2 regions of the Kribbella sp. NPDC104740 genome follow, and region 1 is predicted to be linked to the other one. Evidence: riboswitches for the same ligand, from Rfam matches in the RefSeq annotation. Region 1 holds a riboswitch; the other holds the start of a gene.

Region 1 (15,070 bases):
GACTGGCTCAGCCTGCGGATGCGGGGCAGGGGTCGGTGGGGGTGCAGTTGGTTTCGATCACGGACTTTCATGGGTACTTGCGGCCGCCTTCGGTGGCTGACGGCGGGACGATCGCCGGGCCGGACGGGCAGGTGCAGACCGTGGGTGGGGCGGCGTACCTGGCGACGCATCTCAAACAGATCAGGAAGCCGAACTCGATCTTCTTCACGGACGGGGACAACTTCTCGGGGTGGCCGTTCGAGGTGGATGTGCATGCGGACGAGCCGACCGTCGAGGTGCTGAACGCGTTGGGGGTGGAGTTCTCGTCTGTGGGGAACCACGAGCTCGACGTGTCGAAGAGCTTTCTGGTCGACCACATGGAGAACGGGAAGTGCTTCGGGAAGGTCGGGGTGGACAGTTGCTTCAAGGACTCGACCGGGAAGCGGTTCAGGGGAGCGGACTTCGAGTTCCAGTCGGCGAACATCGTCGACGCGCGCGGGCGGACGATCGTCGCGCCGTACACGATCCGGTGGGTGAAGGATCACGGGAAGTCGTACCCGGTGGGGTTCATCGGGATGACGGTTCCGGACACGCCCGTCGGGTCGACGTCGTACCAGCCGGAGCTGAAAGCGTTGGATCCGGTCAAGGCGGCTGACGCGGCCGCCGCCGAGCTGACGCGGCGTGGGGTGAAGGCGATCGTGCTCAACCTGCACGACGGCGGGACCGACGCGTCGGCGACGTACGACGACTGCGTGAACCCGAGCGGGCCGGCGATCGAGCTGGCGAAGACCGTCAGCCCGGCGATCGACGCGATCGTCACCGGGCACTGGCACGCGGCGTTCAACTGCAGCCTGCCGGACCCGGCGGGCAACCCGCGGCCGGTCGTCGAGGCGGCCAACCACGGGCGGCTGATCAACGAGATCAACCTGCGGCTGGACCGGAAGACTGGTGAGGTGCTGCGGTCGGCGACCACCTCGACGAACCACGCGGTCACCCGGGACGTCCCGGCCGACCCGAAGATCCAGAAGATCGTCGACTACTGGGCGGCCGCCGGTGATCGCCGGTACGCCGAACCCGTCGCGACCGTCACCGCAGACTTCACCCGTACGCCGAACGCCGCGGGCGAGAGCACCTTCGCCGATCTCGCCGCCGACGTGCACCTGTGGACGGCGCGCCAGGACGGGCGGGCTGATCTCGGGATCGTCGCCGCGCAGCCGGCGGTCGGGAGCACGCCGCTCCGCGGCGACCTGCTGGTTGCCTCAAGCAACAAGCCGGGGGATGCGCCCGGCCGGGTGCTGCTCGGCGAGTCCTGGGACGCGTACGGCTACGGCAACCCGGTGCTGACCGTGTCGTTGACCGGCGCGCAGCTGGACGCCGTACTGGAGCAGCAGTGGCAGCCGCAGGCGAACGGCACGGTGAAGTTCGCGCCGCTGGCGGTCTCCGGGAACGTCCAGTACGCGTACGACGCCAGCCGGCCGGTCGGCGACCGGGTCGTTCCGGCAGACGTGAAGATCAACGGCGTCGCGCTCGATCCGGCCAAGACGTACCGGGTTGCGGCTCTCGCGTACACGGTGATCGGTGCTGACGGCTACCCGGCCTTCAAGGTCGCGACCAATCCGGTCCGCAACAACACCGACCACGAGACCTTCGCCGATTACCTGAGGGCGCACCGCACCCTCACCCCGGCACCGCTCACGCGGGTCATGGCGATCGGGTAGGTCTAGCACCACCATCGATCGACGGGCTGGCACCCTCAGCGTCAGCGAAGTTCCACACCAGGATTCAGCTATGAGTTCTCAGGTGAGCCGGTTCCTGCTGATCTGCTTCGCGTTGAGTTGGGCGCCGTGGATCGTTCTGGGTGCGACCGGAGCGAACGTCGACGAAGGGTCGGGTGCGCTGGTCTTCGGGCTGGCTGCCAGCGGCCCTTCGTTGGCGGCGCTCGCGATGTGGTTGCGCTACCGGAGCAGGCTGCCGCGGCAGACGACGTGGGCGTGGCACTGGCCGATCGCGGCCGTCGTACTGGGGGCAGCGCCGCCGTTGCTGGCGGCGCTGCTGACGGGAGTCGACGGGATTCCGCACCACGCGTCGACGGTGATCGCCGGCGCGGGTGGGCCGCTTGGTGCGCTCGCGTACACGCTGGTCGCCGGGCCGGTGTCGGAGGAGTTCGGCTGGCGCGGCTACCTGCAGCCGAGGCTTCGGCAGTCGTACGGGCGGGTGGCGGTGACCGGGCTGATCGGCGCGGCCTGGGGGATCTGGCACCTGCCGCTGTTCTTCCTCGAGGGCACGGGGCAGCACGACAAGGGGCTGATCAGTCTCGAAGGGCTGCTGTTCTTCCTCGGGTTGTTCCCGCTCACCTACACGATTCTGTTCGTCTCCGAGCGGCTGCGTGGTGGGGTGTGGGCGGCGATCCTCGTGCACGCGGCGTGGAACCTGACCGAGGAGCTCGTTCCGGCGCTGAGCACGACCGGGCTGTGGGTGGAGTTCGCGCTGACGACGCTGATCGCGGTCAGTGCGGCGCTGGTGTGGAAGCGGACCGGATCGCCGACGCCCACTCTGCGCGGCGGGCTTCGCGTGTCGCGCTGAGGGTGGGCTCGAACGTGCGGTACGTACGCCGTACCGACCAATCGGTTGGCTGTCCCAGTGACGCCCAGGCGAGCTCGGCAGCGCCGAGGGCGGAGAGTTCCGGTACGTCGGCGACGTCGATCGGGCGGCCGAGGAGGTCGGCCTGGGTCTGCATGAGGAGCGGGGAAACGGTCGCGCCACCGTCGCACCGGAGGCGGTCGACCGCGGGCAGCGTCTCGGCGATGTCGCAGATCTGATGGGCGACCGCCTCGACCGCGGCGTGGGCGATGTGAGCCCGCGTGGTCGAGCTGCTCATGCCGGTGAGCGCGGCGCGGGCGTCGCGGTTCCAGTGCGGGGCGCCGAGGCCGGTGAAGGCCGGGACGAGAGTGACGCCATCAGAGCCGGCGACGGTCCCGGCGAGAGAGACCAGCGCGCCGACGTCGGGGAGCCCGAGCAGATCGGCGGTCCAGGCGAGGGCGGCGCCTGACGAGACGATGTTGCCCTCCAGCGCGTACGTCGGACGATCGGTGAGCCAGGCCAGCGTGCAGCCGTCGGGGACGAAGGAATCGACCGGCGTCATCACCGACGAGCCGGTCCCGTACGTCGCCTTGACCATGCCGGGGTGGACGCAGCCCTGGCCGTACAGCGCGGCGTGCGAGTCGGCGAGGACGGCGAGGATCGGGATGCCGTCGGGCAGGCCGGGGACGCCGGAGGTCACGCCGAAGCCGGCGTCGGAGGGGCGGACCTCGGGCAGGACCGACGCAGGGATGCCGAAGGCGTCCAGCAAGTCGGGGGACCACGCCAGCGAGTCGATGTCGTAGAGCAGCGTCCGGGACGCGTTCCCGGCGTCCGTTAGATGCTCCGAGCAACCAGTCAGCCGGTGGACGAGCCAGGAGTCGACAGTGCCGACCTGGTCGGCGGGCGTCGCGTCCAGAAGCCAACGCAGCTTGGGCGCCGAGAACATCGCGTCCATGCGCAGTCCGGTGCGGCGGCGTACCAGGGCGTCGACAGAAGCAGGCAATGAGGCGCACCAGGCCGACGTCCGGACGTCCTGCCAGCCGATCACCGGACCGACCGCCGCACCGGTCCGCCGGTCCCACCCGACGACAGATTCACGTTGGGTCGACAAAGCGATCCCCACCACGTCCACCGACAGGCCGAGCCGGAAGATCGCCGCCAGCACGCTCGCCCACAGCTCCTCGGCGTCCTGCTCGACCCAACCGGAGTGCGGTGTCGACAAACCGACCGGCGCCGACGCCCGCGCAATCACCCCACCGACAGCGTCGACGAGCACCGCCTTGGTGTTCGTCGTGCCCTGGTCGATCGCGAGCACCGCTTGCACCATCGACCGACCTCCACGGGTTCGACAACTTTCAACCGACCTCTTGACGGGACTCTAGCGCCGTGGCGACACTCATGGCGACAGGCTATGCACTAGTGAATTTCTATTCAAAGAGGTGGCAGCAGCGTGAAGCCGAGCAGACGCCGGGTGATCATCGACACCGACGCCAAGAACGAGGCCGACGACCAGTTCGCGATCGTGCACGGACTGTTGTCGCCGACGTTCGACGTCCGGGGCCTGATCGCCGCCCACTTCGGGACCCGGCGGTCGAACCGCAGCATGGAGGAGTCCCGGGAGGAGATCGACCTGCTGCTGGACCTGATGGACCTGACCGGTCAGGTCCCGGTCGCGAACGGCGCCCCGACCGGGATCCCCGACGAGCAGACCCCGCTGGACTCGCCCGGTGCGCGACTCATCGTCGAGGAGTCCAAGCTGGCCACGAAGGACGACCCGCTGTTCGTGTCGTTCCTCGGCCCGCTGACCAACATGGCCTCGGCGATCCTGCTCGACCCGGAGATCGTGCACCGCGACGTCGTGGTGATCTGGATCGGCGGTCGTGGGTACGACGGTTACACGTCGTACCCGGGGATCGAGTTCAACCTGAGCAACGACATCCACGCCGCCAACGTCGTGTTCGGCTCCGGGATGACGGTCTGGCAGGTCCCGAGCGACGTCTACACCAAGGTCTCGGTCAGCTACGCCGAGCTCGACGAGAAGATCGGCGACGCCGGTCCGCTCGGCAAGTACCTCATCGAGCAGTTGCACGAGTGGAACGCGATCCACCACGGCGAGCCGATCGAGTCGCGCTCGCTCGGCGACTCCCCGGCGATCGCGCTGATGCTCTTCCCACGCAGCGGGGACATGCGGGTCCGGCCGGCGCCGCGCTTCGGTGTCGACGGCTGGTACCTGCCCGGCACCGACAACCCGATCCACGTCTGCGAGCAGGTCGACGTCCGCTTCCTGCTCGAGGACATGTTCGCCAAGATCCGCCGCTTCGCCCGACAGAGGAGCCAGTCATGACGTACACCCGCCGGGGCTTTCTCGGCCTCACCACCGCGGCCGCGCTGGGGGCCGGCCTGACCGCCTGCACCGGAGCCGGTACGACGAGCAGCGGCGGTACCGCCGCGGCCTCGAACGACCTGCGCCTGTTCACCTACGAGGACGACACGACGATCGGCCTGCTGAAGGCCCAGGTGAAGAAGTTCGACGAGGCGAACGGGACCACGACCACCGTCGACAGCCTGCCCGGATCGGGCGCGGCGGTGTACCCGGACAAGCTGCGCACCGAGCTGCTCGGCGGCAAGGGCCCGGACGTCTGGCGGATCTGGGGCGGCCAGATCGGCAGCCCGTTCGCGAAGGCCAAGCAGGCGCTCGACCTGACGCCGTACTACTCCAAGTTCGGCTGGGACTCCAAGATCAACAGCTCGGCGATCGACGGGATGACCTTCGACGGGGTGAAGACCGGAGTCCCGTTCACCGCGCTCGGAATCGGTGCCTGGTACAACAAGTCCCTGTTCGCCAAGGCCGGGGTGAGCGCGCCTCCCACGTCGTACGCCGAACTGGAAGCGGTCAACGACAAGCTCGTCGCCGTCGGCGTCACGCCGCTCGCGACCGGTGGCAAGTACGGCTGGCACATCATGCGGCTGTTCGAGTACCTGCTCGAGCACACCGCCGGCCCGGAGCTGCACGACAAGCTGCTGACCGGCGCCGAGAGCTGGGACCGGCCAGAGGTGGTCGAGGCGTTCACGCTGTTCAAGAAGTGGCAGGACAAGAAGTGGATCCCGCAGGGCGCGCTCGGCCTCGACCCGGCCGACATCGAGCCCGGCTACGTGCAGGGCCGGACGGCGTACACGATCACCGGGCCGTGGACCGAGGCGCAGGCGATCCTCTCGGCCAAGAAGCCGTCGACCGCGTTCGGTACCTTCGAGCTGCCGACCGACCAGCAGCCGTCGCGGCACTCGGGCTTCGTCGAGGGCTACATGATCAACGCCAAGTCCGGCAACGCCGAGAAGTCCGCGGCGCTGATCGACTTCCTCCTCCAGCCCGAGGCGCAGAAGGCGATGCAGATCACCGCCTCGACGGTGAAGGGTGCCGAACCGGACCCGAAGACGTTGCCCCTGGCAGCGGAGTGGTCGCAGAAGTACGCGGGCAACCCGTTCTACACGATCCAGGATCAGGCCTTCCCGAAGAAGGAGGCCGACCAGTACTTCAGCGTCCAGAGCGACCTGCTGCAGGGTTCGCTGGCGCCCGCGGCCGCGGCGAAGAAGATGCAGGAGATCGTCTCCGCCTGGGCCAAGGGCTGATGGCCACCGTCGCGCTGCCGAAACCCGGCAAGGTCAAGAGCGGCCGCTGGTCGCCCTGGCTGTTCGCCCTGCCCGCGGTGCTGGTGTACGTCGGGTTCCTGGTGTACCCGGCGATCTCCTCGCTGTTCTTCAGCCTGACCAACTGGGACGGGCTGAGCGCGACGTACGACTTCGTCGGCCTGGACAACTACACCAAGCTGGCGAGCGACCCGGTCGTCGGCACCGCGGTCCGGAACAACCTGATCTGGACCGTGGTGACGATCGCCGTCCCGACCGTGATCGGCCTGGCGCTGGCGATCGCGCTGAACGGCAAGGTGCACGGCAAACCGATCCTGCGGCTGGTCTTCTACACCCCGGCCGTGCTGCCGCTGGTCTCGATCGCGAGCATCTGGGGCTGGCTCTACAACCCGCAGTACGGCGCGATCAACTCGTTCCTGAAGCTGATCGGGCTCGACGGGCTCGCGCAGCCGTGGCTCGGGCAGGACTCGACCGCGCTCTGGGCCGTGATGGTCCCGGCGATCTGGTTGCGCACCGGCTTCCCGATGCTGCTCTACCTGGCCGCGCTGCAGGGCATCCCGAACGAGCTGTACGAGGCGGCGACCGTCGACGGTGCGAGCCGTTGGCAACAGTTCTGGCACATCACGATGCCGAGCCTGCGGCCGGCGCACTACATCGTGCTGGCGCTGTCGCTGATCGACTCGTTCAAGGTCTTCGACATGATCTACGCGATGACGTACGGCGGACCCGGGACGTCGACGCAGGTGATGGGGACATGGATGTACTTCAACGTCTTCCAGTACTACCAGGCCGGCTACGGCACCGCGATCGCGGTCGTGATCACGCTGGTGGCCGTTGCCGTCGGCATCCCGTACGTGCGCTCCCAGACCAAGGAGGCCTCATGACCTCGCTCGCCCCGGCTCGCGTTCAGCTCGAGCCCGAGACAGTCGCCTCCGAACCCGTGCAGCAGAAGCCGAAGGGCCGTCGCGGCGTCGTGATGACGCTGGTGCTCGCGGTGATGGCGATCTTCTGGGTCTCGCCGCTGGCACTGCTGGTGGTCACCGCGGTCCGGCCGCTCGCGGACTTCGTCGGGAACGGGCCGCTGTCGTGGCCGGACCAGTTCACCTGGTCGAACTTCTCCGACGCCTGGGGGATCGGCAACTTCGCCACGACGTACAAGAACAGCGCGCTGCTGGCGCTGATCAAGGTGCCGCTCGGGGTGCTGATCTCGGCGATGCTCGGGTTCGCGCTGGCCAAGCTGCGGATGAAGTTCCGCCGGACGGTGATGTTCGGGGTCTTCCTCGGGCTGACCATCCCGATCTACATCGCGATCGTGCCGGTCTTCATCATGCTCCGCCAGGCCGGCGCGACCGACAGCCTGTTCGGGCTGATCGGGCCGTACCTGGCCTTCGGGATCCCGTTCGAGGTGCTGGTGCTGCAGTCGTTCTTCCGGCAGATCCCCGACGAGATCATCGAGGCGGCCAAGGTCGACGGCGCCGGCGACTGGCGGGTCTTCTTCACGATGATCCTGCCGCTGTCGCTGCCGGCCCTGGTGACGGTCGCGATCCTGGACGCGGTGGCGACCTGGAACGAGTTCCTGTTCGCGCTGATCCTGCTCAACTCCGACGCGAACAAGACCATCCCGGTCGGCCTGCTGAACTTCCAGGGCCAGTTCGCCAACAACAACACCGGGCTCGCGGCGGGCATCCTGATCGCCGTGGTCCCGATCCTGATCGCCTACACGCTCCTGCAGCGCTACATCGTCGGCGGCCTGACCGCCGGCTCTCTGAAGGGTTAGGACCATATGACTGACATGCCGGTGTTCGGTGCCGGGATCTGGCACTTCGCCACCTACAAGGACCGCTACGCCACCGACGGGTACGGCGACCCGGTCGGCCTCCTGGAGCAGATCGACCGCGCGGGTGCGGTCGGCGACCTGTCCGTGGTCGACCTGAACTGGCCGTTCGCCGGGTACGACGGGACGCTCGACGAGGTGAAGGCCGCGCTCGCCCGCAACAACCTGAAGGCGATCGCGATCACGCCCGAGATCTACACCCGCGACTTCGTCAAGGGCTCGTTCACCAACCCCGACCCCGCCGTCCGCAAACAGGCCCTGGAGCTGTTGCACCAGGCAACCGAGCTGGCCAAGGACCTCGGCTGCTCGTACGTGAAGCTCTGGCCCGGGCAGGACGGCTGGGACTACCCGTTCCAGGTCAACTACCACGACATCTGGAACCTCGCGCTGGACGGGCTGAAGGAGCTCGTCTCCGCGCACCCCGACATCAACTTCGTGATCGAGTACAAGCCGCGCGAGCCGCGGGTGAAGATCATCTTCCCCAACGTCGCCCGGACCCTGCTCGGGATCGAGAAGATCGGCCTGCCCAACCTCGGCATCCTGCTCGACTTCGGCCACTCGCTGTACGGGCAGGAGACGCCCGCCGACGCCGCGCAGCTCGCGATCGACTACGGCCGGCTGTTCGCGATCGACGTCAACGACAACCTGCGCGGCTGGGACGACGACATGGTGGTCGGCTCGGTGCACCTCGTCGAGACGTTCGAGTTCTTCCACACGCTGCGCCGCAACAACTGGGAAGGTGTCTGGCAGCTCGACCAGTTCCCGTTCCGCGAGGACAGCGTCGAGGCCGCCAAGCAGGCGATCCGGTTCCTGAAGGCGGTGCACCACGCGCTCGACGTACTGGACGAGGAGGCGCTGGCCGCTGCGCAGGCGTCGCACGACGCGCTCGCCGCACAGCGGCTGATCCAGAAGGTCCTGCTGTCCTCGATGGCGGAACTGGCATGACGCTGACGGTCGAGCACACCACCATGCCCGTGCTCGGGCGACTGCAGCTGCACAGCAGCCGGGCCGAGCAGGTCGCGCACATCGCCGAGGTCGCGCGGCAGATCCGGATCCAGGACCTCAAGCTGGTCCACCACGCCGGGGCCGGGCACATCGGCGGGGACTTCTCGGCGATCGACATCCTGGCGACCCTGTACGGCGCGGTGCTGGACGTCGCGCCGGACCGGGTCGACGACCCGGAGCGGGACCGGTTCATCCTCAGCAAAGGCCACGTCGCGGGGGCGCTCTACACGACGCTGGCGGCGTACGGGTTCCTGCCGGTGGAGGAGCTGGCGACGTTCCTGAAGCCGCTGTCCGCGCTGAACGGGCACCCGAACCGGCGCAAGGTGGCCGGCGTCGAGGCGAACACCGGCCCGCTCGGGCACGGGCTGCCGGTCGCGGTCGGGCACGCGTTGTCGGCCAAGCTCGACGTGTCGCTGCGGCGTACGTACGTGCTGGTCGGCGACGGCGAGCTGCAGGAGGGCAGCAACTGGGAGGCGATGATGGCGGCCTCGCAGTACCAGCTGGACCGGCTGACCGTGATCGTCGACCGGAACCGGCTGCAGCAGGGCGCGACCACCAAGGAGACCAACGACCTCGACCCGCTGCCGGAGAAGGCGGCCGCGTTCGGGTTCGCGGTGGTCGAGGTGAACGGGCACGACCACGGCGAGCTGCTCGACGTGCTGTCCGCCGTACCGTTCCGGCCCGGCAAGCCGACCTTCGTGATCGCCCACACCCACAAGGGGCACCCGATCTCGTTCATGAGCAACAACGTCGCCTGGCACCACCGGGTGCCCGACGCCGAAGAGTTCGACCAAGCACTCAAGGAGCTCTCATGACGGTCACCGACAGTCCCTCGATCGCGGACCAGCCGCGGTACGACTGCCGGGACGCGTACGTCGAGACGCTGGCCGAGCTGGCGCACGCGGACCAGCGGATCGTCGGCGTGGTCAACGACTCGGTCGGGTCGAGCAAGCTGAACAGCTTCCGCAAGGCCTTCCCGGACCGGCTGATCAACGTCGGCATCGCCGAGCAGGACATGGTCGGCGTCGCGTCCGGCCTGGCCAACGGCGGGCGGATCCCGTTCGTCTCGGCGGCGTCCTGCTTCCTGACCGGGCGCGCGCTGGAGCAGATCAAGGCCGACGTCGCGTACTCGCACACCAACGTGAAGCTGTGCGGGATGAGCCCGGGCGTCGCGTACGGCGAGCTCGGGCCGACGCACCACTCGATCGAGGACATCGCCTGGCTGCGCGCGATCGCCGGGATGCGGATCATCGTGCCCGCCGACCCGATCGAGACGGCGGCGGCGTTGCGGTGGGCTGCTTCGTCGGACGGGCCGGTGTTCATCCGGGTCAGCCGGATGAGCGTGCCGCGGATCTACTCCGACGACTACGAGTTCGTGCTCGGTCGCGCGATCACCGTTCGGGACGGCGGCGACGTGACGCTGATCAGCAACGGGACGGTGCTGTGGCGGGCGCTGTCCGCGGCCGAGCAGCTGGCCGCCGAGGGGATCTCGGCGCGGGTGCTGTCGATGCCGACGGTGCAGCCGCTCGACACCGACGCCGTGATCGCGGCCGCGCGGGAGACGGCCGGCATCGTGACGGCGGAGGAAGGGGTCAGCGGGGGAGGGCTCGGCGGGGCGGTCGCGGAGACCGTCGTCCAGCATCACCCGGCGCGGGTGTCGATCCTCGGGATCCCCGAGTTCGCGCCGACCGGCTCCGCGGCGTACTTGCTGGACCGGTACGGGCTGTCCGCGGACGGCATCGCCGCCGCGGCCCGTCGGCTGGTCAGCCCAGGTAGCTGACCAGGTCGGCGATCGAGACCATCGCGAAGTCATGGGCGTCGGCGAACGCGCGCAGGTCGGCGCCGGTCATCAGCGTGCCGTCGTCGTTCATCAGCTCGCCGATCACCCCGACCGGCGGCAGCCCGGCCAGCCGGACCAGCTCGACGGTGGCCTCGGTGTGACCGGGCCGCTGCCGGACCCCGCCCGCGACCGCGCGCAGCGGGAGGATGTGGCCGGGGCGGATCAGGTCCTGCGGCTGCGCTGTCGCGTCGGCGAGCACGTTGACGGTGCGGGCGCGGTCGGCGGCGGAGATACCGGTCCCGACGCCGCTGCTCGCGTCGACCGACACCGTGTACGCCGTACGCAGGCTGTCCTGGTTGTTCGGGACCATCAGCGGCAGCTCGAGCCGGTCCAGGACCTCGGGCGCGGCCGGGGCGCAGACGTAGCCGCTGGTGTAGCGGACCAGCAGAGCCATCAGCTCCGGCGTCGCCAGGCTGGCGGCGAAGGTCAGGTCGCCTTCGTTCTCGCGGTCCTCGTCGTCCACGACGACGACCGGGCGACCCCGGCCGATCTCGGCGATCGCGTGCTCGATGGTGTCCAGACGGGTGGTCGTCACGGTGCTGCTCACTGTCGCTGTCCTCTCGGCCTGGCACTCCGGGGCAACGACAGCTCCGCGACGGTCGGCTGTGTGCACGCCTTTTGGGCGCGCGCCGAACAGGCGTCGCGAAATCTGCCACGTGCGTCTTCCCATCCGGACTTTCACCGTCGGTCCCGGAGTTCCACCAGGTCAACCGGACCTCCTCGCGGAGGTACGGGTCGCGGACTTTAACCGCCGGCTCGGAATTTCACCGACCCCAGAGCACGTGTGTGTTCTTCACTCGCAGTGTATCCGTCCTCGTTCGATCCGGGAGTGTCATGTCCATCTCAGTCGTCTGGCGGTCCGTCGAGCTGTCTGCTGCGCTTCCGGTGGGTTACGGGGCGGAAGTGTGGGCCGATTTCGAGCACGAGAGCGGGGTGAGGCTGCGACGGCCGGGGTTCTGGGACGGGGAGGTCTCCGGGGAGGGTGGTGCCGGGGCGGTGTGGCGGGTCCGGTTCGCTCCGCCGTTGGCGGGGCGGTGGGAGTGGGCGTTCGGCTCCTCATCAGGCGTGCTGGAGGTTTCACAAGTACCAGCCGGCGAAACCAATCCGTTCTACGCCCACGGGTTCTGGCAGATGTCCCCCGGCGGCCGGAGCCTGGTCCACGCGGACGGCACCCCCGCGCTGCTGGTCGCCGACACCGCCTGGGCGCTGCCCTGGCGAGCGACGGTTGATCAGGTCCGCTCGTATGCGGAGGACCGGCAGGCGAAGGGCTTCAACGCCGTACTGCTGATGTCGGTCCAACCCGACATGCGAGCCGTCGGCCCGCGCGACCGCACCGCGGACGAGGGGTTCGACGTCGCCTTCGAGGACCTGCCCGACGGTCACTTGCTGCAGCCTCGGGCGGAGTACTTCCAGTACCTCGATCAGCTGCTGGAGGTCTTGGTCGAGCACGGGATCGTCCCGGTGCTGCAGCCGGTCTTCCAGGGCTTCGGCTGGAAGGGCCTCGACGTCGCAGGCACCGTAGTACCGGCGGACGAGTACGCGACGTACTGCCGCTACCTCGTCGCCCGGTACGGCGCGCAGCCCGCGATCTACCTCGTCGGCGGCGACGGAACCGGCCGCGAGCCGCAGGTCGAGGCCGGCGGCGCCGAGGTGCACGCCGTCGACTGTTACGAGCAGCCGACCGGCATCCATTACCGCCCGCACATCCGCGCCTCGGCGCACCAGGACGCCGACTGGCTCGACTTCCAGTGGTGCCAGACCGGGCACACCGGCGAGCACGTCGCCGAACGCGTCGCCGACATGTGGCGGAACGAGCCGGTGCGAGCCGTGGCGAACGGCGAGCCGACGTACGAGCAGCATGGTGGGCTGGACGTCGCCGGCGGGTGGTGGCAGGGGCACGAGGCGTGGAGCAACCTGTGCGCGGGCGGGACGATGGGGGTCATGTACGGCGCGGGGAGCTTGTGGCAGTGGCGGCTGCATGCTGCCGAGCCCGGGCACTCTGCCTTCTTCATCGCGCCGGACGCTGGGTGGCGGGAGGCGCTGGGGTTTGGCGGTTCGACGTACGTGGGGCTGGTGGGTCGGGTGCTGGCCGGTCTGCCTGTCGCTGACTTGGAGCCGGACTGGACGCGCGTGATCTCCGGCCGCGCGCTACGCGGGGCCGACGGCCTGCTGATCGTCTACCGCGAGCACGGCGGCCCGGTGATGGTCTTCGACGACTCCGTTCCGCTCGACTACCGCATCGTCGATCCCCGCGACGGCTCCGTCGTCGCCACCGGCCGGCGAGACACGCCGGGCGATCCGCTGCCCGATCCGGGTGGCGCACCGCGCGTCTACATCTGCCTATAGTCCAGTCCTGACCTGTCTGAAGGGGGAACCGTGAATCGTGGCGTGCGCCGCCCCGGCCTGGACGAACTACGCCTGCTCGCGAAGGTCGCCCGCATGTACCACGAGAAGGGCATCCGCCAGCCGAAGATCGCGAGCGAGCTGAACCTGTCGCAGGCCCGGGTGTCGCGGATGCTCAAGCAGGCAGTCGAGGTGGGGATCGTGCACACGGTGGTGACGATGCCGAGTGGCGTGCACAGCGATCTGGAGGACGAGCTGCAGGGCCGGTATGGGCTGAGGGACGCGGTGGTGGTCGACACCGACACTCTTTCGGTCGGTACCACCGACGACGATGTCCTCCCAGCACTCGGCTCAGGCGCGGCGGCGTACCTCGACATGACCCTCACCGGCGGCCACGTCATCGGCATCTCCTCCTGGAGCGAGACCCTGATCAGCGCCGTCGACCGGATGCCCCGCAAGAGCGTCCCCGTCGCCGACAAGGTCGTCCAGATCGTCGGCGGCCTCGGCGACGCCGCCGTCCAGATGCAAGCCACCCGCCTCACCGCCCGCTTCGCCGAACTCACCGGCGCGATGCCCGTGTATCTGCCGGCGCCGGGTTTGGTCGGGACTCCCGCCGTGCGGCGGGCGATGATGAACGACGTGTCCGTCCAGGACGTGCTGGGGACTTGGAGTCAGCTCACCGACGCGGTCGTCGGCATCGGCAGCCTCGAACCATCGCCTCTATTGCAGCGCAGCGGCAACGCGGTCGCTGTCGCCGATCAGGATGAGTTGCGTCGGTTGGGAGCGGTCGGTGACGTCTGCTTCCGCTTCTTCGACGAGGACGGCAACCACGTCCGCTCGACCTTCGACCAACGAGTCATCGGCGTCACCGCCAAGGAGCTGTTGTCCGTCCCCCGCCGAATCGGCGTAGCCGGCGGCACCCGAAAGTTCTCCGCCATCCGCGCGGCACTCCTGGGCGGCTGGATCAACATCCTCATCACCGACCTCGCCATGGCCAACCGGCTCCTCGCCGACTGAGCTTTCCCCACGCGGGCTCCTCCGCTCGCTGGTTGGGCGGGTTGTGTGTAGACGGGGCGGACGTGCACCACCCACCAACCTCCGCCGGAGGCGACGAGCTGAGCGTGAACGCCTTCGCGGGGACGACGATGAAGCGGGTTAGTGGGTGGTGCACGTCCGCCCAACCGGCTACTCAGTCGGTCTGAAGGGGTCTGCTGCCGCCTGGATTCTGGCGATGCGGGCCGGCTGGGCGGGTCCGTCGATCAGCTCGCGGAGGATGTCGAGCTGGCCGCCATGCCGCAGTTCCTCGTTCAGGACTCGGAGCATCATGGCCGCCAGGGTTGTCGTCTGGTGGCCCTCGGCGAAGTGTTCGACCCAGCCAACGGCATCCAGGGCGTGCGACGCGATCGTCTCGTCGGCGACGCCGCAGGCCTCCGCGTACCAGTCGAGGACGAAGGTCGACGGCTCGTCGGCGCGGACCCACAGGTCGGCGGCGCCGGGCTGGTGCTCGTCGCCGGGGATTTCCCGCGGCAACGAGCGACCGAACGCTTCGCCGAGGTAGCCGTACTCCATCCCGCCGAGGTGTTTGAGGACGCCGAGGACATTCGCACCCGAGGCAGTGAGCGGGCGGCGGAGGTTGTACTCCGACAATCCGCGGGTCTTCTCCAGGTTGGTGGCTCGCGCGGCAAGCAGGGCCTCGTGGAGTTCGGACTTCAACGTCGGCACATCGAGCAGGAGATCACACGATCAGTGCACTCTCCAGCTCGATCAGGTTCGTCAAGCGGTCGGCGAAGGCGCGGGGGAGGGACTCGTTGGGGAGAGTCGCGGCCGGGCGGGCGGGAAGGCCC
Region 2 (15,070 bases), on a different contig from region 1:
AGGTCAGTGCCGACAGCGAGTCGCCGCCCTGGTCGGAGAACCGGGCGCTGGGCTGGAGCGCGTCGCCCGTCGTACCGAGCAGCGCGCTCGCGGCCCGGGTGACGGTTTCGACGGTGGGGAGCTCGGCGCCGTGCTCGCGCAGCTGCTGGATGCTCTCGGCCTGGCCGCTCGACAGCGTCGCGTACAGCTCCTCGAGCCGCGACCGGTAGAACTCGGCCAGGTTCCGCCGGGCGAGTTTGCCGACGCCGGTGAGCAGCCCGTTGTTCCGGCTGAACGGCGTGGTCTCGATCAGGAAGTCCCGCGGCAGCTCGTACGACTGCAGCCCGGCCGTCCTCGCCATCTGCTGGAACGCTTCCGCGATCGCGCTCTTGTCATCGGCGTCCGCGCGCTCGCTGGGGACGACGACCGCGAGCAGGTACGCGCGGGTGCTGTTGCCGTACAGGTAGATCTGGTGGATCAGCGGGTGGTTGCCGAAGATCGCCTCCAGCTTCGAGACCGCGACGAACTCGCCCTGCGACAGTTTCAGCACGGTGTTGCGCCGGTCGACGTACACCAACTGGTCCGGCGCGGGCTCGGCGAAGATGTCGCCGGTGTGGAACCAGCCCTCCTCGTCGGCGACCTCCGCGGTCGTCTCGGGATGCCGGTAGTAGCCGGAGAACGGCAGCCGGACCTTCACCAGCAGCTCGCCACGCGGGTGCGGCCGGTCGGACCCGAAGTACCCGAGCTCCGGTACGTCGATCAGCCGGTAGTCGACCGTCCACGGCCGGCTGACGCGCCCGTTGAAGGTGATCAGGCCGATCTCGGTCATCCCGTAGATGTCGAGCAGGTCCAGGTCGAGCAGCGAGTCCAGCCAGGTCGCGAGCTCGCTGGAGATCGCGGCCGCGGAGGTGACGGCGAGCATCTGCCGGCCGCCGAACATCCGCTGGGTCAGCTCGGCGGTCACCGTCGCCTCCAGGTCGGCCGAGTCGTCCCCGGCGGCCCGGCGGCGCGCGGTCTCGTCCTGGAACTCCTGGTACAGCACGTCCCAGGACCGCGGCACCATCGCGGTCGCGGTCGGCCGCACCAGCGCCAGGTCCTCGAGGAAGCTGGACATGTCGTTCTCCGCCGGGAAGTACGCCGTACCGCCGACCGAGAGCGTGCCGTGCAGGACATGCCGGGCCATCAGGTGGCCCATTGGCAGGTTGTTGAGGGTGATCCACGGCATCCGGCCCGGCACCGGGCGGCTGAGCAGGGGAGCGGTCCGCCAGATCTGGGCGATCTGGTTCTGGGTGAACACCACGCCCTTGGGGGTGCCGGTGCTGCCGGAGGTGTAGAGGATCAGCGCCGGGGCGTCGCCCTCGACGTCGGGGGCGGGCGGCATCGGGTGGTCGGCGCCGGCCGCGATCAGTTCGGCGACGGTCTGTACGGCGACCTGCGTTCCGGCCAGGGCGAACCGGGCGGCGGCCAGGGCGTCGGCGCCGTCGTGGATCTCGGGCCGGTGGTCGAGAACGACCAGCAGCCGGATGGTTGGGTCCTGGTTGGCCAGCTCGACAGCGGCGTCCAGCAGGTCGAGGCCGGCGGCGAGAACCGTCGACTCGGTCTCGGCGACAATCGGCAGCAGCCGGTCCACCGGTACGCCGAGCGGCAGCGACGCGGTGACTGCGCCGAGCGCGGTCGCCGCCAGCTCGACGACCGTGTAGTCGACGCCGGTGAACCCGAGGAAGCTGATCCGGTCACCCGCGCCCAGCGCACCGCCCGAGCCCAGCGCGGCGGCGACCGCCCGCAGGCGCTCCGCGACCTCGCCGTACGTCGCGGAGGTGCTGTACGCCGCCAGCTTGTCGGCCCGATTCCGCCCCGTGGCCGGATCGGTCGACAGCTGGACGGTGCGCTCGGCGAACGCGGGCCGGTCGGCGTACGCGGTCAGTACGACGTCGAGCAGCTCCCGCACCCCGAGGTCCGGTCGCTGGAGCGCCTCCTCGACGGCCGCGTCGGGGAAGGCTGCGGCGAACTGCGGGTCGTCGGCCAGCAGGTCGGCCAGCCGCTGGGTGGTGCGGTCGGCGCGGGATTCGACGGACACGGTGGGGCCTCCGGACCTGGTCGGGGTGGTAGCACTGCCGAGTCTGTCCGGGCCGCATAGGCGTTTGGTATACGGCTGTTCACCCCCAGGCGGCGGTCGCGCGTCCAGGTGATGGAGGCAACAACCCGGGCGTTGGCCGACGGCGTACACTTCAAGGACGAGTGAACCCACTCGCGTGCTCCGGGGTCGGTGTAATTCCGAGCCGGCGGTGACAGTCCGCGACCCGGTCGATGCAGTTCGTCGGCCGGTTGACCTGGTGGAATTCCAGGACCGACGGTGAAAGTCCGGATGGGAGGCGCACGCGATCGGTGTGCGCCGTCCTGCCTGCGCGGCAGTGGCGGAGCGTGCCGGTTGTCACAGACCCCGGAAGTGCGTCCGTGACAACGAGGGACCGTCTGTGAACAACGCCGTGACTGGTTTCGGGCCGGTCGACGTCGCCTGGATGCGGCGCGCGGTCGAGCTCGCCGCGCGCGGGATCGGCAGCACGCACCCCAACCCCGTGGTCGGCTGCGTGATCACCGGCCGCGACGGCCTCCCGGTCGGCGAGGGGTACCACCAGCAGGCCGGTGGGCCGCACGCCGAGGTGAACGCGCTCCGGATGGCCGGCGAGCGCGCCCGCGGCGGGACGGCGTACGTGACGCTGGAGCCCTGCAACCACACCGGCCGGACCGGCCCGTGCGCGGACGCGCTGATCGAGGCCGGGATCGCCCGCGTCGTGTACGCCGTACCGGACCCGAACGCGCAGGCCGCCGGCGGCGCCGCCAAGCTGCGCGGCAAGAACATCCGGGTCGAGCAGGGCGTGCTCCAGGCCGAGGCCGAGGACGTGAACCACGTCTGGCTGCACAGCGTCCGGACCGGCCGCCCGTTCGTGACCTGGAAGTTCGCCACCACGCTCGACGGCCGCAGCGCCGCCAAGGACCGGTCGAGCAAGTGGATCACCGGCGCCGCCGCCCGCGCCGACGTGCACCGCAAGCGCGCCGAGTGCGACGCGATCGCGGTCGGCACCCAGACCGTGCTGGTCGACGACCCGGAGCTGACCGTGCGCGACGAGCACGACCAGCCGCTGCCCCGGCAGCCGCTGCGCGTCGTCGTCGGCGACCGGGAGATCCCGGAGACCGCGCGGGTCCGCAACGACCGGGCGCCGACGCTGCTGCTCCCGACCCACGACCCCGCCGAGGTGCTGAGGCAGCTCGACGACCACCAGATCCGCCACCTGTGGCTCGAGGGCGGGCCGACGCTGGCCGCCGCCTTCCTGCGCGCCGGGCTGGTCGACCAGATCGTCGCGTACGTCGCCCCGGCGCTGCTCGGGTCGGGCTTCTCCGCGGTCGGCGACCTGGGCACGGAATCTATCGACCACCTGCGGCGCTTCACCCTTGCGGACGTCACTCGCCTTGGCGACGACGTCCGGCTCACCCTGACTCCCCTGGGAGGGAAGTAGATGTTCACCGGAATCGTCGAAGAGCTCGGGACCGTCGAGTCGCTCGACCTGCTGGAGGGCGACGCGGCCCGGCTCACCATCCGCGGCCCCAAGGTCACCGAGGACGCCGGTCACGGCGACTCGATCGCGGTCAACGGCTGCTGCCTGACCGTCGTCGAGACCGGTGACGGCACCTTCACCGCCGACGTGATGCGCGAGACGCTGCGCCGGACCAGCCTGGGCGGTGTCGAGAAGGGCTCGACGGTCAACCTGGAGCGCGCTGTCACGGCGCACGAGCGGCTCGGCGGGCACATCGTCCAGGGCCACGTCGACGGCGTCGGCACGATCGCGAGCCGCGAGCCCGCCGAGCACTGGGAGGTCGTCCGGGTGGCGGCCGGCCCGGAGCTGCTCCGGTACGTCGCGGAGAAGGGCTCGATCGCGGTCGACGGGGTCTCGCTGACCGTCACCGACGTCGACGACGCGACCACGACGTTCGGGATCAGCCTGATCCCGACCACGCTGGAGCTGACCGTGCTCGGGCGGAACAAGATCGGCGACACCGTCAACCTCGAGGTCGACGTGATCGCGAAGTACGTCGAGCGGTTGCTGACCGCTCCGAAGAGTGTTGCCGGAGGCAACGAATGATCGACTGGCTGCTGCACGAGCAGGTCACCGTCGCCGGGTCGCCGGTGCTGGTGCGTGAGATCGTCGGGAACGTGTTCGGCCTGGCCAGCGCGCTGTTCGGGATGCGCCGGCTGGTGTCGGCGTGGCCGGTCGGCATCGTCGGCAACGTGCTGCTGTTCACGGTCTTCGTCGGCGGGCTGTTCGACACCCCGCAGGACAAGGACCTCTGGGGCCAGGCCGGCCGCCAGGTCTTCTTCGCGCTGGTCAGCCTGTACGGCTGGTACCGCTGGTACCAGACCCGGCACGGCGGCGCCAAGACCGGTGTCCAGCCGCGCTGGGCGTCGGCCCGGGAGCGGCTGGAGATGCTCGGCGCGGCGGTCGTGCTCTACGCGATCTCGTACTTCGTCCTGCGTGAGCTCGGCTCCTGGGGTCCGCAGTGGGACGCCTGGATCCTGACCGGGTCGATCCTGGCGACGTACGGGATGGCCCGCGGGTTCGTCGAGTTCTGGCTGGTCTGGATCGCCGTCGACGTGGTCGGCGTACCGCTGCTGGTACAGGCCAAGTTCTACCCGTCGGCGGCGATGTACGTGATCTACGGACTGTTCTGCGTGCTCGGCTTCGTGGCCTGGTGGCGGATCGACAAGCGGGAGGCCGTCCCGGCCGCCCCCGAACCAGTGGTGGTGGGTTAGACGATGGGCGAGGTGCTGAAGCTCGACACGATCGAGCACGCGATCGACGAGATCCGGGCCGGGCGCGCGGTGATCGTGGTCGACGACGAGGACCGCGAGAACGAGGGCGACCTGATCTTCGCCGCCTCCAAGGCGACGCCGGAGCTGCTCGCGTTCCTGATCCGGCACAGCTCGGGCGTGGTCTGCGTCCCGATGGAGGGGGCCGAGCTGGACCGGCTCGGCATCCCGCTGATGACCCCGCACAACCGCGAGAAGCTGCGCACGGCGTACACGATCTCGGTGGACGCCCGCGACAACATCGCCACCGGGATCTCCGCGGCCGACCGGGCCAGGACGATCCGGGTGCTGGCCGACTCGGCGTCGGAGCCGTTCGACCTGGTCCAGCCCGGGCACGTGTTCCCGCTGCGGGCGCGCGACGGTGGTGTCCTGGTCCGCCCGGGGCACACCGAGGCGTCGATCGACCTGGCCCGGCTGGCCGGGCTGCGGCCGTCCGCGGTGATCTCCGAGCTGGTCAACGACGACGGCTCGATGAAGCGCGGCGCGGAGCTGCGCGCGTTCGCCGACGAGCACGGCCTGGTGCTGGTCTCGATCGCGGACCTGATCGCCTACCGGCGGCGGACCGAGCGCCAGATCGAGCGGGTCGCGACCACCACCCTGCCCACCCGGTACGGCGACTTCGTTGCCCACGGCTACAAGAACACCGTCGACGGGTCGGAGCAGCTGGCGCTGGTCCGCGGCGAGATCGGGGACGGTCCGACGCTGGTCCGGCTGCACTCGGAGTGCCTGACCGGGGACGTCTTCGGCTCGCTGCGCTGCGACTGCGGCCCGCAGCTCGACGAGGCGATGCGGCAGGTCGCCGCCGAAGGTGGTGTGGTGGTCTACCTGCGTGGTCACGAGGGCCGCGGGATCGGGCTGCTGCACAAGCTCCAGGCCTACGAGTTGCAGGACGCCGGCCGCGACACGGTCGACGCCAACCTGGACCTCGGGCTGCCCGCCGACGCCCGCGACTACGGCACCGGCGCGCAGATCCTGGCCGACCTGGGCATCACCTCGGTGAAGCTGATCACCAACAACCCGGACAAGCTGACCGGCGTCCAGGGCTACGGGATCGACGTGGTCGAGCGCCGCTCGATCGAGATCGACCCGACCGAGCACAACCTGCGCTACCTGCGCACCAAGCGCGACCGGATGGGCCACTACCTGCCCACCGGCACCGACGAGAAGGGACTGTAGATGTCGGGCAGTGGAGCACCCACGATCGAGACGCCGCGGGTGGAGGGCGCCCGGGTCGCGGTGGTCGCCGCGCAGTGGCACCCGAAGGTGACCGACGCGCTGGTGGCCGGCGCCGTGCGCGCGCTCGACGAGTCCGGCGTCACCGACTACACGGTGATCCGGGTGCCGGGGTCGTTCGAGCTGCCGGTGACGGCGCTGCACGCGGCGAAGGCCGGGTACGACGCGGTGGTGGCGCTGGGCGTCGTGATCCGTGGGGACACGCCGCACTTCGAGTACGTCTGCCAGGCCGCGACGAACGGGCTGATGGAGGTCGGGATGAGCACCGGCGTACCGGTCGGGTTCGGGCTGCTGACCTGCGACAACGACCCGCAGGCGCTCGACCGGGCCGGACTGCCGGACTCGCGCGAGGACAAGGGGTACGAGTCGACGCAGGCGGCGCTGGTGACGCTGGCCGCGATCAAGGGTCTCTGAGTCCCGATGGCTGGTTCCTGGACGGCGTCGGCGCTGCCGGTGATCGGGGCGCCGATGGCCGGCGGGGCCACGACGCCTGCGCTGGTCGCGGCGGTCTCGGCCGCGGGTGGGTTCGGGTTTCTCGCCGGGGGTTACAAGACGCCTGAGACACTGGGTGCTGAGATGGCCTCCGTTGATGTGCCGTTCGGGGTGAACCTGTTCGTGCCGGGGCGGTCGGGGCTGACCGAGGCCGCGTTCCGGCGGTATGCGGAGGAGCTGGCGCCGGAGGGGTCGGCGTACGGGCTGGATCTGGCGGCGGCGCCGATGGTGGCGGACGACGATGATCACTGGGCGGCGAAGATCGCGCTGCTGGTGGAGCGGCCGGTGGAGTTCGTGAGCTTCACGTTCGGGTTGCCCAGCGCTGAGGTGGTGGGGGCGCTGACCGGGGTTGGGACGCAGGTGCTGGCGACAGTCACGTCGGTTGACGAGGCTCGGGCGGCAGTGCAGCTGGGGGTGCACGGATTGATTGCCCAGGGCACAGAAGCCGGCGGCCACAGCGGGACCCACACCCCGGAGAAGCCGGCCGTCGTCTCGCTGCGGGCGCTGGTCGAGCAGGTAGTTGCGGAAACCACAGTGCCGGTCATCGCGGCAGGCGGAATCTCCAAGTCCTCGCAGGTGCGTGACCTGTTGGACCTCGGATCCTCAGCCGTTGCCGTCGGCACCGTCCTGTTGCGGACCGACGAGAGCGGCGCGAGCGCCGTCCACAAGGACGCGCTCGCAGCGGCCGGGGCTGATCGGACCGTCATCACGCGGGCGTTCACCGGGCGGCCGGCGCGGGGGATCCGGAACGGCTTCATCGAGCGGCACGAGGCGGGGGCGCCGCTCGGGTATCCGGAGATTCATCACCTGACCCGGCCGTTGCGCGCTGCTGCCGCTGCCGCTGGGGAGCCGGATCAGGTGCATCTGTGGGCGGGGACGGGCTATGCCGACGCGCGGACTGGACCGGCCGGCGACGTCATCGCAGCACTCGCGGCCGGCGCCTAGGGCGGGTCGCGGATGACCTTGTCCGAGCGAGCTGTGGAGGAGAACGCATGAAGGTTTCACTCGGGACCTGGCCGACGCCGCTCGAGCACGCGCCGCGACTTGCCGCTGCGATCGGGCTGACCGATCTGTGGCTGAAGCGCGACGACCTCGGCGGGTTGGGGGCTGGGGGCAACAAAACCCGGAAGCTGGAGTGGACGCTCGGCGCGGCGCTCGCTGAAGGTGCGCAGACGGTGGTCACGACGGGAGCGCCGCAGAGCAACCATGCCCGGCTGACCGCCGCGGCGGCGGCGCGGCTCGGGCTGCGCGCCGTACTGGTGTTTCCTGGTGAAGCCGGTGCGTCGCGGTCGGGCAATCTCGCGCTGGACGGGTTGTTCGGGGCGCGGGTCGTGTGGGCGGGGGAGCGCGATCGGGCGGAGGTCGCGGCGGAGATCGTCGCCGAGTCGGCGACGACCGCGCTGATCCCGTTCGGCGGATCCAATGCGTTGGGGGCGCAGGGGTACGTCGAGTGCGGGCAGGAGCTGAAGCAGCAGTTGCCGGAGTTCACGACGGCGGTCGTCGCGCTGGGCTCCGGCGGGACGATGGCTGGCTTGGTCGCCGAGCTGGGGCCGGAGCGGGTGCTCGGCGTCGACACCGGCGCGCTGGCCGATCCGGTCGCGGTGGTCGCGGAACTGGCGAGCGAGGTCTCCGGCCGGACGATCGCCCCTGACGAGTTGCGCGTACGCCGGGAGCAGGTCGGCCTCGGCTACCCGCACTTCACCAAGGAGTCCGCGGCCGCGCTGACCGTTGCCGCGCGCACCGAAGGTGTCGTGCTCGACCCGATCTACACCGGGCGCGCGATGGCCGGGCTGATCGCCGCGGTCGAGGACGGGACGCTGCGGCCGGGCGACCGGCCGGTGTTCGTGCACACCGGCGGCCTCCCGGGCTTCTTCGGCAACGCCGACGCCGTCGCGTACGCGGAGTCGCACCTCAACTAGGCGGACCGGCTTGTTCGACCCGAGCCCGCGGGCAGCGGGCTCCCCGGCGCCCTCTCGGCGGGCTGACGCGTCGCGACGCCGCCGCTAGCTGGTGCGGGTGTGCGTCATCTCCCAGTTCGGCACCCACGTCTCCCCGCCGTCCGTCGAGAACGACTGCTGCCAGCTCGCCTGCTGATCGCCCGGCGTCCACCGGAAGCGCACGTCGATCTCCTGCCCCTCCCACACGTCCGGCCCCTCGAAGATCCCGACGCCGTCGGTGAACGAACCCACCACCGGAGTCTCCAGCTGCCCACGCTGGCTGTTGACCCAGTAGATCGACCACTGACCAGTCGCCGGGTTGAAGACGCGGAACGTCGCCCCCTGGAAGTTCAGCGACGGGAACCACCCCTCGTCGAAGCTGATCGCGCCGTCGAAGTACGACCAGACCTGCATCTTCGACTCCAGCTCGTACCACTCGGCCGGCTCCCCGAGCGCGGGCCGGCGCCGGCGGTTGTGCATGTCCCAGCTGCCGACCAGGAAGTCGAAGTCGCCGGTCACCTTCGGGACCTCGGGCGCGGGTGGTGCGGTCTCGCGGCGGGTGAAGTCCATCGTCCAGTTCAGCTCCCAGGTCTCACCGCCGTCCGCGGAGAACGACTGCTCCCAGTGCGCGGTCGTGTCGGTGATGTCCGACCAGCTGTAGCTGACCAGCACCGGCCGGCCGTCGTGCGTGTCCTCGCCGATCAGCCGGCACGAACCGTCGTCCCACTTGCCACGCACCGGCGGGAACACCTCGCAGGTCCTGCTGTTCACCCAGTAGATCGACCACTCCTCGGTCGTCGGGTCGAACAGCCGCAGCGAGAACCCGTACGAGCCCTTGGTCGGAAACTGCGTCTCGTCGAGACTGATCGCCCCGTCGAAGTGCGTCCGCGCGCTGCACGTCCCGGCGTACTCCTCCCACTCGTCACTCCCGCTCAGCGGCTTGAGCAGCTGCCGGTGCCGCACGTCGAAGTACCCGTTGAAGAAGTCGAAATCGCTGGTCACTTTGTCCATGCCCCGACCTTCCCAGCGAAACCTGACAGGTCGTGGCAGTGTTTATCCGGCAGTCAGGAGATCCCGGCGCCGCCGCAGCCGGCGCGGCGCGTGCCACTGGTCGACCAGGCCGGCCGTCCACAGCGCCGCGAGCAGCACACCGGCCCGGTTCCCGGCCGCGATGTTGAACCCGGCGATCGCGAGGTTGAGCCCGAACACGACCGTCATCCACCGGCGGGCGCGGAGCAGAGTGCGCAGCCGGAGGTCGACCAGGTCCAGGGCGGTGGCGCGGATGTCGGGCCGGGTGGGCACCGGGCCGCGCCAGGCGGCTCGGCGTGCCGCCTTCCAGTCGGCGACCGGCAGTGCGGCGAGGGTCTGACGCAGTTCGCGGCGGGGCCTGCGCGAGCCGAGGGCCATCGCGATGCCGACGAGCAGTCCGGCCGCTCCGCCCCCGATGAGCGCGGCCGGCGTCGTGTCGCCGGAGACCTTGATCATGACGGCGAGCGCGATACCGAACGGGACTCCGGCGAGCAGTCCGATCGTCCAGGTCGGTGCCTGCAGCAGCCTGTGCATCCGCGTCATCTTGCCGGGTGCGGCGCGGCGGCGCGAGTGGAATGCACGTTGCTGCAGTCTCCTCGGCCGACCGCAGGTGCGGAACCCAAACCTGACAGATCGTGGCAGTGTTCGGGCGTAGGGTCTGGGGCGTGCGTTCGAGTCGGTTGTTGTCGATCCTGCTGTTGCTGCAGACGCGGCGGCAGTTGACGGCGCGTGAGCTGGCAGACGAGCTCGAGGTGTCGTTGCGGACGATCTACCGGGACGTCGAGGCGCTCGCGGCGGCCGGCGTACCGGTGTACGCTGATCAGGGGCGGGCCGGCGGTTATCGGCTGGTCGACGGGTATCGGACTCGGCTCACCGGGCTGACCGAGCAGGAAGCGGCGGCGCTGTTCCTCGTGGGGATGCCGGGGCCGGCCGCCGCGCTCGGGCTGACGGCGGAGACGTCGGCGGCGGAGCTGAAGCTGCTCGCGGCGCTGGCTCCGGATCAGCGTGACCGCGCCGGGCGGTTGAAGAACCGGTTCTACCTGGACATGCCCGCCTGGTACTCCGACGCCGAGGACTCGCCGCAGCTCGCGCCGATTGCCGAGGCCGTGCTGCACGATCGGCGCGTCAAGGTGCTCTACCGGCGCTGGGAGGCGCCGCGTGAGGTCGAGCGGGTGCTCGACCCGTACGGGCTCGTGCTCAAGAACGGGAGCTGGTACGTCGTCGCGGCCGCGGGTGCGGCGGTGCGCACGTACCGGGTGTCGAACATCCTCGAGCTGACGATCACCGAGGAGGAGTTCAGCCGGCCGCGCGGGTTCGACCTGGCGACGGTGTGGCGGGAGCACCTGGAGGAGTTCGACCAGCGGCGGTTCACCGGGACCGCGACGGTCAGGGCGTCGGCGGGGCTGGTGCGGCGGTTGAAGGACGTGTCGTTTCCCCTGCTGGTGAAGGCGATCGAGGGCGTCGAGCCGGAAGCCGACGGGACCGTGACCGTGGAGGTGCCGATCGAGTCGGTGGGCAACGCGGCGTCGCAGTTCATCCGGCACGGCGACGAGCTGGAGGTGCTCGCACCGGAGGAGGTGCGGGCCGAGATCAGGCGGTTGGCGACGACGGTGGCTGCGCTCTATCCCGCGCCGCGGTGATCAGCTCGTGCGGTACGGCGTACTGGGTCCGGCCTTTGTAGCCGGTGGTCGTGCGGGCGGCGACGAGGGAGTTGAGCAGCGCCTCTTCGACGGCCTCGAGGGTGGCCTGGAAGACCGGGCGGAGGTCGCGGTCGGGCATCGGTGGCTGGTGCGTCGTCGCGAAGGCGATCGCGTAGTCGCCGCTGCCGGGGGCGTAGTCGGAGCCGATCAGGCCGAGCCCGAAGATCGCGCGGCGGGCGACGCGGCCGAGCCGGCGGGCGTCGAGCGGGAGGTCGGTGGCGACGACGATCATGCAGGAGTTGCCGTCGGGTTCGCGCGGGGGCGCGGGGATCTTGGTGCCGAGGATCTGGAGGGTGCCGGAGAAGTTGGACTGCACGAGCACACCGATGGTGCCGAGGTCAGTGCGCCGGGACGACGTTCCAATACCTGCCTTGAAGCCAAGAGCACACGTTCCGGTGCCGGCTCCTACGCAACCTTCCTCGGGGAGGTCGGCTGAGGCTGACGTGAGCGCGTCGAGCACGTGCTGCTCGGTGATCGGGCGGCGGCGGATGTCGGACAGGTAACCGTCGTTGGTCTCGCCGACGACCGGGTTGAGGCTGATCGCCTGCGGGTCGCGCTCCAGCAAGTAGGTCAGCAGCGCGTCCGCGGCCCGGAAGACCGAGAGCGTCCCGGTGAGCACGATCGGCGTCTCCAGCAGCCCGAGCTCCTCCAGCTGCGTCGACCCCACCAGCTTGCCATAGCCGTTGCCCACAGCAACAGCTGCCGGGAGGCCGCCGGTCACCCCGGCGGGGACGATCGCGGTGACCCCGGTCTGGAGGTCGCCGTCCGCGAGCGTCGTCTGCCCGACCAGCACTCCGGGGACGTCGGTGATCGCGTTCAGCGCCCCGGTCGGCAGGGTCCCGATCGCCACACCCAGGTCGCGCGCTCTCGTCTGCATGCGCACTATCGTCGTCCAGATGGAGCTGGAACATGTCGCCGGGCGGGTCTGGATCTACCCGCACGACCCCGATCCCGAGGCGATCGGCGCCGCGGTCGGCGTGATCGCGGACGAGCGCGGGTCGGTGCTGATCGACGCGGGCAACAGTCCGGCGCACGGTCGCGTCGTACGGCGTGCCGTCGAGGCCGCGGGGCTGCCGGCGCCGCGGTGGTTGGTGTTCACGCATCACCACTGGGACCACACCTGGGGTGCCGCGGCGTGGGAGGACGTGGAGATCGTGGCGCACGCTTCGGCGACAGCGATCCTGAAGGCGGAGGCCGAGCGGCCGTGGAGCCATCAGTACCTGCACGACCAGGTGCGGGAGAACCCCAAGCTCGGGCCGAGCTTCCGGGCGCGGGCGCTCGCCGTACCGGACTTCTCCGAGCTGCGGATCGTCGCGCCGGACACGACGTTCGAGGAGACGCTGACGCTGCCGACCGGGGTGGAGCTCCGGTACGTCGGGGGCCGGCACGCGCCGGACTCGATCGTTGCCGTGGACCCCGAGTCGGACGTGATGCTGCTCGGGGACTGCTACTACCCGCCGCCGTTCCATCTGCGGACCGAGGAGGACACGACGGACTTCGCGATGGCGCGGCGGTTGCTGGGGGAGAGGCACGCGTACTACGTGGACGCCCACTCGGCGCCGCGGAAGCTGCGCTGAGCTCAGCGGACTGCAACACCCATCGGTGTGCCTGACACCTCGGCCAACGCGTTCGCCACCGTCCGCGCGTTCGCCTGGAACTCCTCCTCCGGCACCGGCGGCAGGATGTCGCCCCACACCGACAGCAGCGGCCCGCGCAGCTGCTGCATCCCCACCGGGCGGGCGAAGAACCACACGTGGAAGTGCTCGCTGCCGTCGCCGAAGCGGCTGAAGTGCGTCCGCCCGACGCCCTCGATCCGCCCGACCGCGCCCGCGACCCGCTGGATCATCGGGCCGAGATCAGCGACCAGCTCAGGCGCCAGGTCGTCCAGCCGGTAGTGCTCGCGGGGCAGCAGCAGCGCGACCATCTGCAGCCCGGTCGGCTCGAAACCGGCCTTGACGACCCACCGCTCGTCCGCCCAGATCGCCAGCCCGTCCGGGTCGCTGCAGGTCGGGCACGGCGCGCCGCCCTCCTCACCCGCCCGCGGCGGCTCGGGCAGCACCGGCTCGTCCAGTACGACGACCTGCACGTCGCCGTCGAAGGCGAAGAAGGGGCTGCCGAGCAGCGGTGCGGGCGACACGCGTTCGCCGTACGGGAGGCGCTGGTGGTAGGCGGTCGGGCGCTGTGGCGAGTTCATGACCGAACTCTGCCTGCTGCCGGGCGCGACCGTCACGGGTATTACCGTTTCCGGCATGGCGACCCAGGAGCGGCCCGAGCTGGCCGAGGCGTTGGACCTGTCCCAGCACCCCGAGGGCGGTTGGTACCGCGAGACCTGGCGCTCCGACGTCACGTTCGAGCCCACCGGGTACGACGGCAAGCGCGCGAGCGCGACCGCGATCTACTTCCTGCTCGCGCCGGGCGAGGAGTCGCGCTGGCACCGGGTCCGCTCGGCGGAGATCTGGCTGTGGCACTCCGGCGGCCCGCTGACCCTCGACCTCGGCGGCACCGGTGACGACCCCGGGGCGGCGGAGTCGATCACGCTCGGGCCGGACGTGCGCGCGGGTCAGCAGCCGCAGTTCGTCGTACCGGCCGGGGCGTGGCAGAGCGCGCGGCCGGCCGGTGACGAAGCGGTGCTGGTGTCGTGCATCGTGTCGCCGGGGTTCGACTTCGCCGACTTCACGCTTCGCTAAGAGTCACATCAGGACCGTGGCCAGCGCCTCGTAGCCCGGCAGCAGGTCGGGCCCCTCCTTGCCGAGCTGCTGGATGACGACCTGGTCGGCCCCCGCGTCCAGGTGCGCCTTGAGCCCGTCGGCGATCTCGACCGCCGTCCCGTGCAGGACCAGCGCGTCGACCAGGTGGTCGCTGCCGCCGTCCTCGAAGTCGTGGTCGTGGTACCCGAGACGCTTCAGGTTACTCGTGTAGTTGCTGAGCTGCAGGTAGCTCGCCAGGTAGTCGCGCGCGATCGAGCGGGCGATGTCCGCGTCGATCTCCAGCACCACCTTCTGCTCCGGCGCCAGCAACGCGCGCGGACCGAGCGTGGCGCGCGCCTGCCGGGTGTGCTCGGGTGTCGTCAGGTACGGCAGGGCACCCGCCGTACGAGCCGCGGACAGCTTCAGCACCCGCGGGCCGAGCGCGGCCAGCGCCCGCCGGTCGACCGGGACCTTCGCGTCGTCGAGCGCGTCCAGGTAGTCGACGATGGTCTCGTACGGCGTCTTGTACTCGCCGGTGCGCTCCGGGTGACCGATCCCGACGCCGAGCACGAACCGGCCCGGGTGGTCCTCCTCGAGCCGGTGGTACGACGCGGCGACCGCGGCGGCGTCGTCCTTCCACATGTTCACGATGCTGGTGCCGACCTTCACGGTGTCAGTCGAGGCCAGCAGCACCTCGGCGTCGCGCAGGTCCGCGTCCGGCGAGGCACCGAGCCAGAGCGCGCCGTACCCGAGCTGCTCCAGACCGGCGGCCAGCTCCGGGCCCCATTTCTCCGCCTGGTGCCAGACCCCGAACCGTCCCAGATCGACCGCCACGTCGTGCTCCTTCCGTCAACGCTTCCCTTGGGGCAGCTCCGAGCGGAGAGCGACCATTCCGGCGACATCGTCAAGTCAACCTGTTACTCCGAAGTCACTCAACGATGGTTGCCCAAGCAACCAGATCCGCGGTCAGAGGAACCCGTCGAGCCGCGCGAGCAGCTCCTCCGGGGCTTCCTCGGGGACGAAGTGCCCGCAGTCGAGCGCCTCGCCCTGGACGCCCGGCGACCAGCGCTTCCAGATCTCCAGCGGGTCGAACCACTCGGGCAGGCCGCCGCCGCTGCCCCACAGCGCCAGCAGCGGGCAGGCGATCGT

Evidence for each region. Region 1 has a riboswitch for FMN ahead of ribB (3,4-dihydroxy-2-butanone-4-phosphate synthase). Riboswitches for the same ligand answer to the same signal wherever they lie in the genome.
Region 2: another riboswitch for FMN. It lies ahead of ribD (bifunctional diaminohydroxyphosphoribosylaminopyrimidine deaminase/5-amino-6-(5-phosphoribosylamino)uracil reductase RibD); the one in region 1 lies ahead of ribB (3,4-dihydroxy-2-butanone-4-phosphate synthase).

What each region holds. Positions count from the first base shown of each region.
Region 1 covers NZ_JBVJNV010000004.1:927,782-942,851, forward strand. Annotated here, with positions in the region: gene ACZ6Z4_RS25520 (bifunctional metallophosphatase/5'-nucleotidase) at 1-1,697, shown strand, start outside; gene ACZ6Z4_RS25525 (CPBP family intramembrane glutamic endopeptidase) at 1,768-2,562, shown strand; gene ACZ6Z4_RS25530 (FGGY family carbohydrate kinase) at 2,486-3,886, opposite strand; gene ACZ6Z4_RS25535 (nucleoside hydrolase) at 4,010-4,903, shown strand; gene ACZ6Z4_RS25540 (ABC transporter substrate-binding protein) at 4,900-6,186, shown strand; gene ACZ6Z4_RS25545 (carbohydrate ABC transporter permease) at 6,186-7,088, shown strand; gene ACZ6Z4_RS25550 (carbohydrate ABC transporter permease) at 7,085-7,981, shown strand; gene ACZ6Z4_RS25555 (sugar phosphate isomerase/epimerase family protein) at 7,988-8,983, shown strand; gene ACZ6Z4_RS25560 (transketolase) at 8,980-9,858, shown strand; gene ACZ6Z4_RS25565 (transketolase family protein) at 9,855-10,823, shown strand; gene ribB (3,4-dihydroxy-2-butanone-4-phosphate synthase) at 10,807-11,430, opposite strand; FMN riboswitch at 11,536-11,669, opposite strand; gene ACZ6Z4_RS25575 (glycoside hydrolase family 140 protein) at 11,718-13,229, shown strand; gene ACZ6Z4_RS25580 (sugar-binding transcriptional regulator) at 13,260-14,243, shown strand; gene ACZ6Z4_RS25585 (mycothiol transferase) at 14,412-14,948, opposite strand; gene ACZ6Z4_RS25590 (hypothetical protein) at 14,962-15,070, opposite strand, start outside.
Region 2 covers NZ_JBVJNV010000007.1:162,638-177,707, forward strand. Annotated here, with positions in the region: gene car (carboxylic acid reductase) at 1-2,056, opposite strand, end outside; FMN riboswitch at 2,229-2,360, shown strand; gene ribD (bifunctional diaminohydroxyphosphoribosylaminopyrimidine deaminase/5-amino-6-(5-phosphoribosylamino)uracil reductase RibD) at 2,499-3,494, shown strand; gene ACZ6Z4_RS31240 (riboflavin synthase) at 3,495-4,118, shown strand; gene pnuC (nicotinamide riboside transporter PnuC) at 4,115-4,786, shown strand; gene ACZ6Z4_RS31250 (bifunctional 3,4-dihydroxy-2-butanone-4-phosphate synthase/GTP cyclohydrolase II) at 4,790-6,019, shown strand; gene ribH (6,7-dimethyl-8-ribityllumazine synthase) at 6,020-6,490, shown strand; gene ACZ6Z4_RS31260 (nitronate monooxygenase) at 6,497-7,513, shown strand; gene ACZ6Z4_RS31265 (pyridoxal-phosphate dependent enzyme) at 7,561-8,487, shown strand; gene ACZ6Z4_RS31270 (hypothetical protein) at 8,572-9,516, opposite strand; gene ACZ6Z4_RS31275 (hypothetical protein) at 9,559-10,068, opposite strand; gene ACZ6Z4_RS31280 (helix-turn-helix transcriptional regulator) at 10,200-11,174, shown strand; gene ACZ6Z4_RS31285 (P1 family peptidase) at 11,125-12,111, opposite strand; gene ACZ6Z4_RS31290 (MBL fold metallo-hydrolase) at 12,131-12,811, shown strand; gene ACZ6Z4_RS31295 (hypothetical protein) at 12,814-13,428, opposite strand; gene ACZ6Z4_RS31300 (cupin domain-containing protein) at 13,484-13,921, shown strand; gene ACZ6Z4_RS31305 (LLM class F420-dependent oxidoreductase) at 13,925-14,755, opposite strand; gene ACZ6Z4_RS31310 (alpha/beta fold hydrolase) at 14,888-15,070, opposite strand, start outside.